DNA from 3 places in the Streptomyces sp. NPDC000410 genome. Region 3 is predicted to be linked to each of the others. Evidence: riboswitches for the same ligand, from Rfam matches in the RefSeq annotation. Region 3 holds a riboswitch; each other region holds the start of a gene.
What was found. Region 3 has a riboswitch for cobalamin ahead of ABT342_RS28370 (ribonucleoside-diphosphate reductase subunit alpha). Riboswitches for the same ligand answer to the same signal wherever they lie in the genome.

Region 1 (4,423 bases), on a different contig from region 3:
TCATCGCGCCCAGCGCCTGGGCGAGGACGCTCCAGGAGTACGGGGACCCGTTCTGCGCGCTGATCGAGCGGGCGATCTCCTCGTGCCGTACGGCGATCGCGTCCTTGATCCGCCCGACGACCTCGATCCGCTCCTCCGTCGTCAGCCGCGGCCAGGGCCCGTCGTCGAACGCGGCACGCGCGGCGGCCACCGCCCGGTCCACATCGGCCCGCGACGCGTGCGGGACGCGTCCGATGACCTGCTCGGTGTGCGGCGAGATCACCTCGATCGTGTCCGTGCCGAGGGGATCGACCAGCTCCCCTCCGATGAACAGCTTTCCGTGCTCGACCAGCTCGGTCATGACGTCCTCCGCCTCCCGCGCACCGGCATCACCGGGACCACCGGGGACTCTCCGACGGCTTCCCCGACGCCGTACCCGACATCGCGGCGTCCGGCACCGTGCCCGGCATCGTTTCTGACGCTGTTTCAGAACTGATATCAGTTCTAGTTATAGTGGGCAATGCCCCTGCCGCCTCCGGAGAGTCGAGGACGCATGCCCCAGGTGATCGCGCACGGCGGAGGTGTCTGGTCCCTCCAGGTCCCCATCCCGGACAACCCCCTCGGCCACACACTGGTCCATGTCCTCGACACCGACCGCGGCCCCGTCCTCATCGACACCGGCTGGGACGATCCGTCCGCGTGGGGCGCGCTCACCGAGGGGCTGGCCGCCGTCGGCACGGCGGTCGGCGAGATACACGGGATCGTCATCACCCACCACCACCCCGACCACCACGGTCTGTCCGGGCAGGTCCGCGAGGCGTCCGGGGCCTGGATCGCGATGCACGCCGCCGACAGCGAGGTCGTGCGGCGGACCCGTGAGGCCCTGCCGGGTACCTGGCTGGGCTACCTGACCGACAAACTCGCCGCCGCCGGAGCCCCCGAGGAGCATCTCGCCCCGCTCCGCGCCGCCCGTGACGGCGGCCGGATGCGGACCCTGCCCGGACAGCGGGCCGCGCTGCCCGACCGGGAGATCGTCCCCGGCGAGCTGCTGGACCTGGCCGGGCGCCGGCTGCGGGCGGTCTGGACGCCCGGCCACACCCCCGGCCACGTCTGCCTCCACCTGGAGGAGGACCACCCGGCGGGCCTCCCGGGTCGCGGCCGGCTCTTCTCCGGCGACCACCTGCTGCCCGGGATCTCCCCCCATATCGGCCTGTACGAGGACCCCGACGACTCCACCGTCACCGACCCCCTCGGCGACTACCTCGACTCGCTCGAACGCGTCGGCCGCCTCGGCGTCGCCGAGGTCCTCCCCGCCCACCAGTACGCGTTCACCGACGCCCCGGCGCGGGTGCGGGAGCTGCTCACGCACCACGAGTCCCGGCTCGCGGACCTGCTCGCGCTCCTCGCGGCCCCGCTCACCCCGTGGCAGCTCGCCGAGCGGATGGAGTGGAACCGCCCCTGGGAGCAGATCCCGTACGGCTCGCGGAACATCGCGGTCTCGGAGGCGGAGGCCCATCTGCGCCGCCTGGTGAAGCTCGGCCGCGCGGAGGCGGTCGCGGGCACCGATCCCGTGACGTACGTCGCGGTGCGCTGACCCGGCGGCCCGGGGCACGTGCGTACGTGCCGGCGGGGGCGCCGAGCCGGCCCGGGGCGCGCGGTACGTGACGTACGTCGCGGGGGCGCCGACCCGACCCTGGACGCGCCGTACGGGCCGGTAGAGTGTGCGAGTCGTCATCATGCCTGTACAGGGGGAAGCCGGTGCAAATCCGGCGCTGACCCGCAACCGTGACAGCCACCGTCGCAGGTGGCGAGCCGGACTGCCCCGTACTGGAACGTGACCGGCTCGCACGAGCACCGTCGAGGAATACGGGGCCGAGCCCGGTGCATCCCGTGCGCCCGCGCCCGGCTCCCCGCAGGAGAGGCAGCACCGCCCGCCATGACCGTACGGACCGTACGCCGCAGCGCAGCGGCGCTCGCCGTTGCCGCCACCTCCGCAGTGTTCTGCGTGGCGGCCTCCCCCGCCGCCCCCTCTCCCGCGCCGTCCGCCGCGCTGCCTGCCGGTCTGTACGGCACGAAGGACCCGACGTGGGACGGTGTGTGGCGGCAGTCGCTGGCGATCATCGCGCAGGACACCGTCCACGTCGTGCCGTCGGCGGAGGCCGTGGCCTGGCTGGCCGGGCAGCAGTGCGACAACGGCGGCTTCGCCTCGTACCGCCCCGATGCCACGAAGCCGTGCGACAGCAAGACGATGTTCGACACGAACGCCACCGCGGCCGCCGTCCACGCGCTCGCCGCCGCCGGCGAGCACACCGATCAGGTCCAGAAGGGCATCGCCTGGCTGAAGTCCGTGCAGAGCCCGGACGGCGGGTGGAGCTACAACCCGGGCATGGCGTCCGACGCCAACTCCACCGCGATCGTGATCGGCGCGTTCGCGGCGGCGAAGGAGCGGCCCGGCGACCTGACGTCCGAGCAGGGGAAGACGCCCTACAACGCGCTCGTCTCGTTCGCGATCCCGTGCGCCGACAAGACGGCGGGCGGGGCGTTCGCGTACCAGCCGGACGCGAAGACGGGCAAGCTGCTCCCGAACGGCGACGCCACCGCGGCCGCCGTGCTCGGCGGTCTCGGCCGCGGCATGGTCGTCCAGGGCCCGAAGCCGGGCAAGGCGCCGGCGTGCGTGACGACGCCCAGGGCCACTCCCGAGCAGTCCGCCCGCAACGGCGCGGCCTACCTCGCGAAGGTGCTCGCGAAGACCGGCCACCTCGACTCCCCGCCGATGCCCGGCGCCACGGACCCGGCCCCGCTGCCCGACTTCGGCAACACCGCGGACGCGGTCGTGGCGCTGTCCGCCGCCGGACACAAGGACAAGGCGGCCGCCTCGGTGGCCTGGCTGGAGAAGAACGCGTCCGCCTGGGCCAAGGAGGCGGGACCGGCCGCGTACGCGCAGCTGATCCTCGCCGCGCACGCCTACGGCGCCGACCCGAGGGACTTCGGCGGCGCCGACCTGGTCCAGCAGCTGAACGCGACCGGACCCACCCCCGCGTCCACCGTCCCGCCGTCCCCGGCGGCGCAGGGCGACGGCAAGGACAAGATAGGCGGCGACCGCGGGGCGCTCTTCTGGGTCGTCGGCGCCGGGCTCGCGGCGGTCCTGGGCGCGGCATTCATGATCAACGACCGCCGCAAGAACCGGAAGCAGGCCAAGCAGGACCAGCAGGCCCAGCAGGAGGCCGCCGCCGGCCGGCAGGACGAGCAGCAGTGACGCACGGGCTCCCGCTCCTCGGCAGCGCACCGGCGGCGACGACCGCGCCGCGGGCCGTGCGGCGGCTCGGCGAAGCGCCCGCGCGGGACGCGGTGACGACCACCGCGCTCCCGCCGGTGCGACGCCTGGGGGCTGCGGCAACGACCGTGCTCCGGGCCGTGCGTCCCCTCGGGGCCGCGGCGACCGCCTCGCTCCGGGCCGTGCGGCGGCTCGGCGCGACCGGGCGGCAGCTCGGGACGGGGGCCCTGTCCATCGGCGCGGCGCTCGCGCTGCTCCTGGCGGTGGCGTGGCCCGCGCAGGCGGCCGGGTACCGGTACTGGTCGTTCTGGCAGACCAACGGCGGTTCCGGCGGGGCCTCATGGGCGTACGCCACTCAGGGACCGGCCACCGCCCGCCCCGCCGACGGCGAGGTGAACGGCTTCCGCTTCTCCGTGAGCTCGGACTCCGCGGACTCGGCGCGGCCGCGCACCACCCCCGACTTCGCGGCGCTGTGCGCCGGCACCCCCGCGAAGGACGGCACCAAGCGGGTCGGCGTCGTCATCGACTTCGGCACCCCCGCCGACGCGGCGGCCGGTGAGACCCCGCCCGCGGCGCGTACCGGCTGCGCGCAGGTGCGCACCGACGCCACCAGCGCGGAGGCGCTCGCCGCGGTCGCGAAGCCGCTGCGCTACAACAGTGACGCGCTGCTCTGCGCGATCTCCGGCTACCCGGCGTCGGGCTGCGGAGAGCAGGTGTCGGGGGACACGCCCGAGCAGGCGCTCCCCTTCTACCCGACGGCTCCGCCCTCCTCGGGCGCCCGCCCGGCCGTCATCACGGCCACGAAGCCGGCGGACACCGGCCCGTCGGTCGGCGTCCTCGCGGGCGTCGCGGCCGTCCTCGCCCTGGGTGCGGCGGCCCTCTGGCAGGCCCGCCGCCGGCGCGGATGAGCCCGGCGGGCCGTTTCCGCGCGCCCGAGGCCGGCCGGAGCAACGCGCTGCACGCCGGGGCGTGGTGGGTGTGGGCCCTGGGCCTCGCCATCGCCGCGTCCCGGACCACGAACCCGCTCCTGCTCGGCCTGCTCGTCGGCGTCGCGGGCTATGTGGTGGCCGCGCGTCGCACCGACGCACCGTGGGCCCGCTCGTACGGCGCGTTCGTCAAGCTGGGGCTCTTCGTCATCGCGGTACGGCTCGTCTTCTCGGTCGTCCTCGG
Region 2 (4,423 bases), on a different contig from region 3:
CCCACCGCGAACAGCAGCGGCACCGCCCCCGTCACACAGAACCCGAGCGGAATCCGCCACGCCCGCCACAGCTGACGGGGAGCCACCCCGGCCGGGCCGAGCAGCACCGCGAGCGTCGCCGCCGCGACCAGCACGGCGCCCGGCCACGGCGGCAGCGAGATGGCGCAGACCGTGAGTCCGAGCCCCAGAACCGCCTTCTCACATGGATGGCGGCGGCGCCAGCGACTGCTGTGCGCCGCCGCGTCGATCGGCAGCACGGCGGCTAGGCCGTCGTACGGTCCGAGGCGGATCCGGCGTCCGCCTCCTGGGCGCCGGCGGCCTGGGCGGCACGGGCCTCGCCCTGCCTGCGGCCCTTGCGCAGACCGAAGTAGTACGCCAGGACCCCGGCGCCGATGGCCGCCTGCAGGGCGAACAGCGCCGACTCGATCTCCCCGGACGGGGGCTCGTACAGCGGCGCGAACCAGGGCTCGTAATCCGGAGCGATCTCGGTGATCGCCGTCTCCGCCTCGGCGTCGGCACCCGCGAACGGCTCTTCCTTGTGGTCACCGAGCCCCAGCACCAGCGGGAACACGGCCAGCGCGGCCACGAGCACCAGCAGCAGCGTATTGATCTTCGCGTTACGGCTCATCAGACCGTGGCCTCCGACTTCTTCTCGCCCTCGCTGCCCCTGCCGCCCTGGAGCAGCACGCCCAGCCGGGTCAGCTCACCCTTGCTCGACTGGACCAGCAGACGCATCACCAGCACGGTGAGCAGCCCCTCGCTGACCGCCAGCGGGATCTGGGTGAGGGCGAAGATGCCGCCGAACTTGCCGAGCGCGCCGATGAAACCGCTGCTCGGGTCGGGGAAGGCCAGCGCCAGCTGGACGCTGGTGACGCAGTACGTGGACAGGTCCGCGACGAACGCGCCGAAGAACACGCTCAGCATCAGCGACAGACCGGAGCCCCGCAGCAGCCTGTACACCGCGTACCCGGCCCACGGCCCGACGATCGCCATCGAGAACACATTGGCCCCGAGCGTCGTCAGCCCGCCGTGCGCCAGCAGCAGCGCCTGGAACAACAGCGTGATCGTGCCCAGCACCGCCATGATGGGGGGTCTGAACAGGATCGCGCCCAGCCCCGTCCCGGTGGGATGGGAGCAGCTGCCCGTCACCGACGGAATCTTGAGCGCGGACAGGACGAAGGTGAAGGCACCCGACGCGCCGAGCAGCAGCGTCGACTCGGGGTGGGCCTTGACCTCGCGGGTGAGTGCGCGTACGCCGTGAATGACGAAGGGCGCGGACGCGGCGCCCCAGGCAGCCGCGTGCAACGGGGGCAGATACCCCTCGGCTATATGCATAGTTGGGAGACCCTCTCCAACACCTCGTGGATGGACAACGCACCTTGGCCGGTCTCCTGGCTTACGGGAGGGGGCCTGGGGGCTTCCCCCAGACGACTTGCCGCCCGACTCCGCCTTCCCGGACGCCGCGGTCTCCCGCGGTGGTCCAGTGGCTTCCTGGTGGATGGAGCCGGACTTCCCGATCACAGTGGCGAGGGCCGCACCGGTACCGCACCGGTTTCCCGAACACCAAGGCGGTGTGACACTAGTGGTTTGACCAGGTGCATCACAAGCCGCGCACGGATGCGTACGGAGACGTGACGTCACACCTTCCGGTAGCCGTACGCCTCCGAGGCGGCCGCCTCCACCGCGTCGAGGTCCCCGCCCGCCGACGCCGTCACCAACGCCGCGACCGCGCCCTCCACGAACGGCGCGTCCAGCAGCCGGGTGCCGTCCGGCAGCTCGTCGCCCTCGGCGAGGAGCGCCTTCACCGTGAGCACGGCACTGCCGAGGTCGACCAGCACGGCCACCCCCGCACCGCCGTCCACCTCCCGCGCCGCCCTGGTGATCAGCTCCGAGCTGGTGCCGAGCCCGCCGTCGGGCGTACCGCCGGCGGCCGCCACCGGGGCGGTCCCCCCGCCACCGGCGAGGCCGGCCGCCAGCTCGGCGACGGCGGTCGCCACCGCCGCGCTGTGCGAGACGAGCACGATGCCGACCGGGCGCGTCGGGTTCATCGGGCCACCTCCTCCAGCGCGGCGATCAGCAGCGCCGACGACGTCGCCCCCGGGTCCTGGTGCCCGACGCTGCGCTCGCCCAGATAGCTCGCCCTGCCCTTGCGGGCCAGCATCGGCACGGTCGCGAGCGCGCCCTGCTCCGCGGCCTCCCGCGCCGCCGCGAACGACTCGTCCAGCGCCCGGGCCGCCGGCTCCAGCGCGTCCAGCATCGTCTTGTCACCGGCCTTCGCCCCGCCGAGCTGCGCCACCGCGGCGACCCCCGTGCGCAGTGCCTCGGCGAGCTGCTGCGGCGTCACCTCGGCGGCGTCGCCCAGCGCCTTGCCCGTACGCCGCAGCAGCGTCCCGTACAGCGGCCCGGACGCGCCCCCGACCGTCGAGATCAACTGCCGCCCGGACAGCGTCAGTACGGCCCCCGGGGTGTCGGTGGCCTCCTTCTCCAGTACGGCGGTCACGGCGGCGAACCCGCGCCGCATATTGGTGCCGTGATCGGCGTCCCCGATCGCCGAGTCCAGCTCGGTGAGCCGGTCGGCCTCGCGGTCGACGGCGGCCGCGGCGACGGTCATCCAACGGCGGAAGAACCCGGCGTCCAGCACACGCTCCCCTTCGGTATGTCCCGTGGATCCCACGGCTCCCATGTCCTCCATGCCTTCCCTGTCCTCCGCGTCTCCCCGGATCAGCACCCCCAGCGCAGCGCGGGAGTCCGCACCGGCGCGTCCCACAGCCGCAGCAGCTCCTCGTCCATCGCGCAGAGGGTCACCGAGCAGCCCGCCATGTCCAGGGACGTCACATAGTTCCCGACCAGGGTGCGGGCCACCGGCACACCGCGCTGGGCGAGCACCCGGTGCACCTCCGCGTTGAACCCGTACAGCTCCAGCAGCGGCGTCGCACCCATGCCGTTTACCAGCACCAGCACCGGACTCGACGGCTTCAGGTCCTCCAGGACCGCGTTCACCGCGAAGTCCGCGATCTCGCCCGAGGTCATCATCCGCCGACGCTCGCGGCCCGGTTCGCCGTGGATACCGATGCCCAACTCCAGCTCACCCGGCGGGAGATCGAACGTCGGCGTGCCCTTCGCCGGGGTCGTCACGGCACTCAGCGCCACCCCGAAGCTGCGCGAGCGCTCATTGACCCGCCGCGCGATCGCCTCGACCCGCTCCAGTGGCCGACCCTCCTCGGCGGCCGCCCCCGCGATCTTCTCCACGAACAGGGTCGCGCCCGTGCCGCGCCGCCCCGCCGTGTAGAGGCTGTCGGTCACCGCCACGTCGTCGTTCACCAGCACCCTGGCCACCTGGACGCCCTCGTCCTCGGCGAGCTCGGCGGCCATGTCGAAGTTCAGCACGTCGCCGGTGTAGTTCTTGACGACGAACAGCACCCCGGCCCCGCTGTCCACCGCCGCGGCGGCCCGCACCATCTGGTCGGGCACGGGCGAGGTGAACACCTCTCCGGGACACGCGGCGGACAGCATCCCCGGCCCGACGAACCCGCCGTGCAGCGGCTCGTGCCCGGACCCGCCCCCGGAGACCAGCGCCACCTTCCCGGCGACCGGGGCGTCACCCCGGATCACGACGCGGTTGTCGACATCCACCGTCAGCTCGGGATGGGCGGCGGCCATGCCGCGCAAGGCGTCGGGGACGACGGTCTCGGGGACGTTGATCAGCATTTTCAACGGGTACCTCCAGCTGGGAGTGGCGCCTGCCGCGGGTCCTGGGGTGCTGACTCCTGTGACGGTCCATCAGGACATGCTGCTGCGCCGTCGGCCAGGGCCAGTATCGCGATGAGTGCCCTTGTGGTCACCTAGCGGCGCGTCGGAAGCGCGCTCCGAGCGGGGGCCGCGCCGCGCGGCCGCGCTCCAGGCACCAGTCCACCAGGGGCGCGATGCTCGCGTGCATCTCCTGCTCCTGGTCGTCGGTTCCGTCGACCGTCACCGCCGCCGTGAAGAAGAATCGGACCTCCTGGAACTCCAGTTCCATGTACTCGATCAGATTGCGCAGCCCCAGCTCCTTGCACAGCCAGTCACGGGCCCACCCGCTCTCGTCGCCGCGGTCGGGCACCAGCCCGTGCTCGTCCAGCAGGTCCGTCTTGCTGATCGCCACGGCCAGCCGGGACCGGTTCAGCGGAGCTCCCATCTGGGCCACCGTCTGCACCGACGGCCCGAAGACGAGCTCCGGATGGACCGGCGAGGCCAGCGTCCGGTCCACCGAAGGGCCCGGCCGTGGGTCGCGTCCGGTCCAGAACGTGTCCACCGCGAGCGGGTCCAGGACGAAGACGAAGGTGCGTGCGGCGCGGAAATAGCGCAGCACGTCGGTGTCCTCGCGGTTCACGAACCGCTCACCGGCCGTGTCGAAGAGATGGACGAGACGCTCGGCGCGCCCGCT
Region 3 (4,423 bases):
GATCGCGTTCGTCAAGGACACGCTGATCTACATCGTGATCGCCGTCGCGATCATCTACATCCCGATCAAGCTCGGCGGCTTCGACGAGATCTTCTCGAAGGCGGGCGAGGCGTACGCGCAGATCAACCCGGCGACGGACAAGCCGCGGGGTGCGCTGGTGCCCGGCGAGATGGGCCAGTGGGGTTACGCGACGCTGGCGCTCGGATCCGCTCTGGCGCTGTTCATGTACCCGCACTCGATCACCGCGACGCTGTCCTCGCGCAGCCGTGAGGTGATCCGGCGCAACACGACGATCCTGCCGCTGTACTCGCTGATGCTGGGGCTGCTGGCGCTGCTCGGGTTCATGGCGATAGCGGCCGGGGTCAAGGTGCAGAACGGGCAGCTCGCGATTCCTCAGCTGTTCGAGAACATGTTCCCGGACTGGTTCGCGGGCGTGGCCTTCGCGGCCATCGGCATCGGCGCGCTGGTGCCTGCGGCGATCATGTCGATCGCCGCGGCCAACCTCTTCACGCGCAACATCTACAAGGACTTCCTGAAGCCGGACGCCACGCCGGAGCAGGAGACCAAGGTGTCGAAGCTGGTGTCGCTGCTGGTGAAGGTGGGTGCGCTGGCCTTCGTCCTGACCATGGACAAGACGGTCGCCATCAACTTCCAGCTGCTGGGCGGCATCTGGATCCTGCAGACCTTCCCGGCGCTGGTGGTCGGCCTGTTCACGCGGTGGTTCCACCGGTGGGCGCTGATCGCCGGCTGGGCGGTCGGCATGATCTACGGTACGGCGGCGGCGTACGGGGTCGCGAGCCCGACGCAGAAGCACTTCGGCGGTTCGTCGGCGGAGATCCCCGGGATCGGGGAGATCGGCTACATCGGCCTCACCGCGTTCGTGCTCAACCTCGTCGTGACGGTCGTCCTGACCCTCGTCCTGCGGGCCGTGAAGGCGCCCGACGGCGTCGACGAGACGTCCCCCGAGGACTACACGGCGGACGCGGGTGACGCGGGCGTGGAGAAGGAGCTCCCGAAGGTGGGGGCCGCCACCCACTGAGTCCGGGCACATCCACCGACCGGCGCAGGCTCGACGAGCCTGCGCCGGTCGGCGTTCCGGCAACGGCGCGGAGCCCGCAGAGCCTCCGCGGCCCACAACATGCGCGGAGCCCCCGAACCCCCGCGACACACAACATGTGGGGGTTCATCATCAGGCGGCCACCACATGTATGCTCATGCTCGCTGTCGCCGCAGGGGAATCCGGTGTGAGTCCGGAACTGTCCCGCAACGGTGTACCGGCGCGCGTTCGTAGCGAAGCGCGCCGTGGAGTCCGAGGACCTGCCGACGGCGCACCCGGTCCGTCCGGCCCGGGTGCCGATCCGTCCGGGCCTCGCGGAATGGGCCAGGGACGCGGTGCACCGACCCCTTCGTCGTGCCTCCGTGAGCCCTGCCCCGCCGCAGCGGCCCCGAGCCGAGCGAGGGAGAGCACCCCGTGACCATCGCGCCGCCCGATCCTGCTTCAGCATCCGCGCAGATCGCCGATGGGCCAGGTACCGCACTGCTGCGCACCCTGACCGACCTCACCGCCGATCTCGCGGACACCGACCCCGGCCGGGTCGCCGCCGCGGCGCTCCGGGGCCGGCACGCCGGCTCGGACGAGGCCGAGCTGCGCGAGTTGGCGACCGAGGCGGCCGCGGGGCTGATCTCCGAGGACCCGGCGTACTCGCGGCTCGCGGCCCGGCTGCTCACCCTCACGATCGCGGAGGAGGCGGCCTCACAGGGGGCGGCCGCCTTCTCCGACTCCGTCGCCGTCGGCCACCGCGAGGGCCTGATCGCGGACCGCACAGCCGCGTTCGTACGGACCCACTCGGCCCGGCTCGACTCGCTCATCGACCCCGTGGCCGACGACCGCTTCGGCTACTTCGGCCTGCGCACCCTCTACAGCCGCTACCTGCTGCGCCACCCGATCACCCGCAAGGTCATCGAGACCCCGCAGCACTTCATGCTGCGGGTCGCGGCCGGGCTCGCCGAGGACGATTCGATCCGCGCGCTGGACGAGGTCGCCTCCCTCTACGGGCTGATGAGCCGGCTGGACTACCTGCCGTCCTCCCCCACCCTGTTCAACTCCGGGACACGGCACCCGCAGATGTCGTCCTGCTATCTGCTCGACTCCCCGCTGGACGAGCTGGACTCGATCTACGACCGCTACCACCAGGTGGCGCGGCTGTCGAAGCACGCGGGCGGCATCGGGCTCTCGTACTCCCGCATCCGCTCCCGCGGTTCGCTGATCCGTGGCACCAACGGCCACTCCAACGGCATCGTGCCGTTCCTGCGGACCCTCGACTCCTCCGTCGCCGCCGTGAACCAGGGCGGCCGGCGCAAGGGCGCGGCCTGCGTCTACCTGGAGACCTGGCACGCGGACATCGAGGAGTTCCTGGAGCTGCGCGACAACACGGGCGAGGAGGCGCGGCGTACGCACAACCTCAACCTGGCGCACTGGATCCCCGACGAGTTCATGCGCCGGGTGAACGCGGACGGCGACTGGTCGCTGTTCTCCCCGGCCGACGTGCCCGAGCTGGTCGACCTGTGGGGCGACGACTTCGACGCCGCGTACCGCAGGGCGGAGGCGGACGGGCTCGCCCGCAAGACCGTTCCCGCACGGGACCTGTACGGCCGGATGATGCGGACCCTGGCCCAGACCGGCAACGGCTGGATGACGTTCAAGGACGCCTCCAACCGGACCGCGAACCAGACCGCCGAACCCGGCACGGTCGTCCACTCCTCCAACCTGTGCACCGAGATCATCGAGGTGACGAACGACGGCGAGACGGCCGTCTGCAACCTCGGCTCGGTCAACCTCGGCGCCTTCGTCACCCCGGCGGGCGACATCGACTGGGAGCGGCTCGACGAGACCGTCCGCACGGCCGTGACCTTCCTCGACCGCGTCGTCGACATCAACTTCTACCCGACCGAGCAGGCCGGCCGCTCCAACGCCAAGTGGCGCCCGGTGGGCCTGGGCGCGATGGGCCTCCAGGACGTCTTCTTCAAGCTGCGGCTGCCCTTCGACTCGGCCGGGGCGAAGGCCCTGTCGACGCGTATCGCCGAGCGGATCATGCTGGCGGCGTACGAGGCGTCCTGCGACCTCGCCGAGCGCAGCGGCCCGCTGCCCGCCTGGGACGAGACCCGCACCGCACGCGGCGTACTGCACCCCGACCACTACGACGTGGAGCTGAACTGGCCGGAGCGCTGGGCGGCGCTGCGCGCCCGCGTCGCGGAGACCGGGATGCGCAACTCCCTCCTCCTCGCCATCGCGCCGACCGCGACCATCGCGTCGATCGCGGGCGTGTACGAGTGCATCGAGCCGCAGGTCTCCAACCTCTTCAAGCGCGAGACGCTGTCGGGCGAGTTCCTCCAGGTCAACTCCTACCTGGTGGACGACCTGAAGAAGCTCGGCGTGTGGGACGCGCAGACCCGTGAGGCGCTGCGCGACTCCAGCGGCTCGGTGCAGGGGCTGAACTGGGTTCCGGCCGAGGTGCGGGAGCTGTACCGCACGGCCTGGGAGATCCCGCAGCGCGGACTGATCGACATGGCCGCGGCCCGTACGCCGTTCCTCGACCAGTCGCAGTCGCTGAACCTGTTCATGGAGACGCCGACGATCGGCAAACTCTCCTCGATGTACGCGTACGCGTGGAAGCAGGGCCTGAAGACGACGTACTACCTGCGCTCCCGCCCGGCGACCCGGATCGCCCGTGCGGCTCAGGCCACGCCGGCCATTCCCGTACAGGCGACTCCCGAAGACGCCGTCGCCTGCTCCCTTGAGAACCCCGAGTCCTGCGAGGCCTGCCAGTAATGACCACTTCCGCCGAGAAGAACCTGCTCGACCCGGGCTTCGAGCTGACCCTGCGGCCCATGCGCTACCCGGACTTCTACGACCGCTACCGGGACGCGATCAAGAACACCTGGACGGTCGAGGAGGTCGACCTCCACTCGGACGTGGCCGACCTCGCCAAGCTGTCCCCGGGTGAGCAGCACATGATCGGCCGTCTGGTCGCGTTCTTCGCGACCGGCGACTCGATCGTCGCCAACAACCTGGTGCTCACGCTCTACAAGCACATCAACTCCCCCGAGGCGCGGCTGTACCTCTCGCGGCAGCTCTTCGAGGAGGCCGTGCACGTCCAGTTCTATCTGACGCTGCTGGACACCTACCTCCCCGATCCGGACGACCGGGCGGCCGCGTTCGCGGCGGTCGAGAACATCCCGTCCATCCGGGAGAAGGCCCAGTTCTGCTTCCGCTGGATGGACTCGGTCGAGAAGATCGACCGGCTGGAGACCCAGGCCGACCGCCGCCGCTTCCTGCTGAACCTGATCTGCTTCGCCGCGTGCATCGAGGGGCTGTTCTTCTACGGCGCCTTCGCGTACGTGTACTGGTTCCGCTCGCGCGGTC

Region 1: another riboswitch for cobalamin. It lies ahead of ABT342_RS32960 (SCO2321 family membrane protein); the one in region 3 lies ahead of ABT342_RS28370 (ribonucleoside-diphosphate reductase subunit alpha).
Region 2: another riboswitch for cobalamin. It lies ahead of ABT342_RS13580 (energy-coupling factor ABC transporter permease); the one in region 3 lies ahead of ABT342_RS28370 (ribonucleoside-diphosphate reductase subunit alpha).

The regions. Positions count from the first base shown of each region.
Region 1 covers NZ_JBEPDM010000056.1:22,296-26,718, forward strand. The annotation lists gene ABT342_RS32950 (aldehyde dehydrogenase) at 1-340, opposite strand, end outside; gene ABT342_RS32955 (Strvi_7410 family MBL fold metallo-hydrolase) at 533-1,573, shown strand; cobalamin riboswitch at 1,688-1,840, shown strand; gene ABT342_RS32960 (SCO2321 family membrane protein) at 1,916-3,235, shown strand; gene ABT342_RS32965 (SCO2322 family protein) at 3,436-4,161, shown strand; gene ABT342_RS32970 (energy-coupling factor transporter transmembrane component T) at 4,158-4,423, shown strand, end outside.
Region 2 covers NZ_JBEPDM010000009.1:53,720-58,142, reverse strand. The annotation lists gene cbiQ (cobalt ECF transporter T component CbiQ) at 1-257, opposite strand, end outside; gene ABT342_RS13585 (energy-coupling factor ABC transporter substrate-binding protein) at 263-628, opposite strand; gene ABT342_RS13580 (energy-coupling factor ABC transporter permease) at 628-1,335, opposite strand; cobalamin riboswitch at 1,365-1,583, opposite strand; gene ABT342_RS13575 (PTS-dependent dihydroxyacetone kinase phosphotransferase subunit DhaM) at 1,638-2,048, opposite strand; gene dhaL (dihydroxyacetone kinase subunit DhaL) at 2,045-2,641, opposite strand; gene dhaK (dihydroxyacetone kinase subunit DhaK) at 2,722-3,714, opposite strand; gene ABT342_RS13560 (TRAFAC clade GTPase domain-containing protein) at 3,839-4,423, opposite strand, start outside.
Region 3 covers NZ_JBEPDM010000038.1:1,435-5,857, reverse strand. The annotation lists gene mctP (monocarboxylate uptake permease MctP) at 1-1,039, shown strand, start outside; cobalamin riboswitch at 1,209-1,339, shown strand; gene ABT342_RS28370 (ribonucleoside-diphosphate reductase subunit alpha) at 1,472-3,829, shown strand; gene ABT342_RS28365 (ribonucleotide-diphosphate reductase subunit beta) at 3,829-4,423, shown strand, end outside.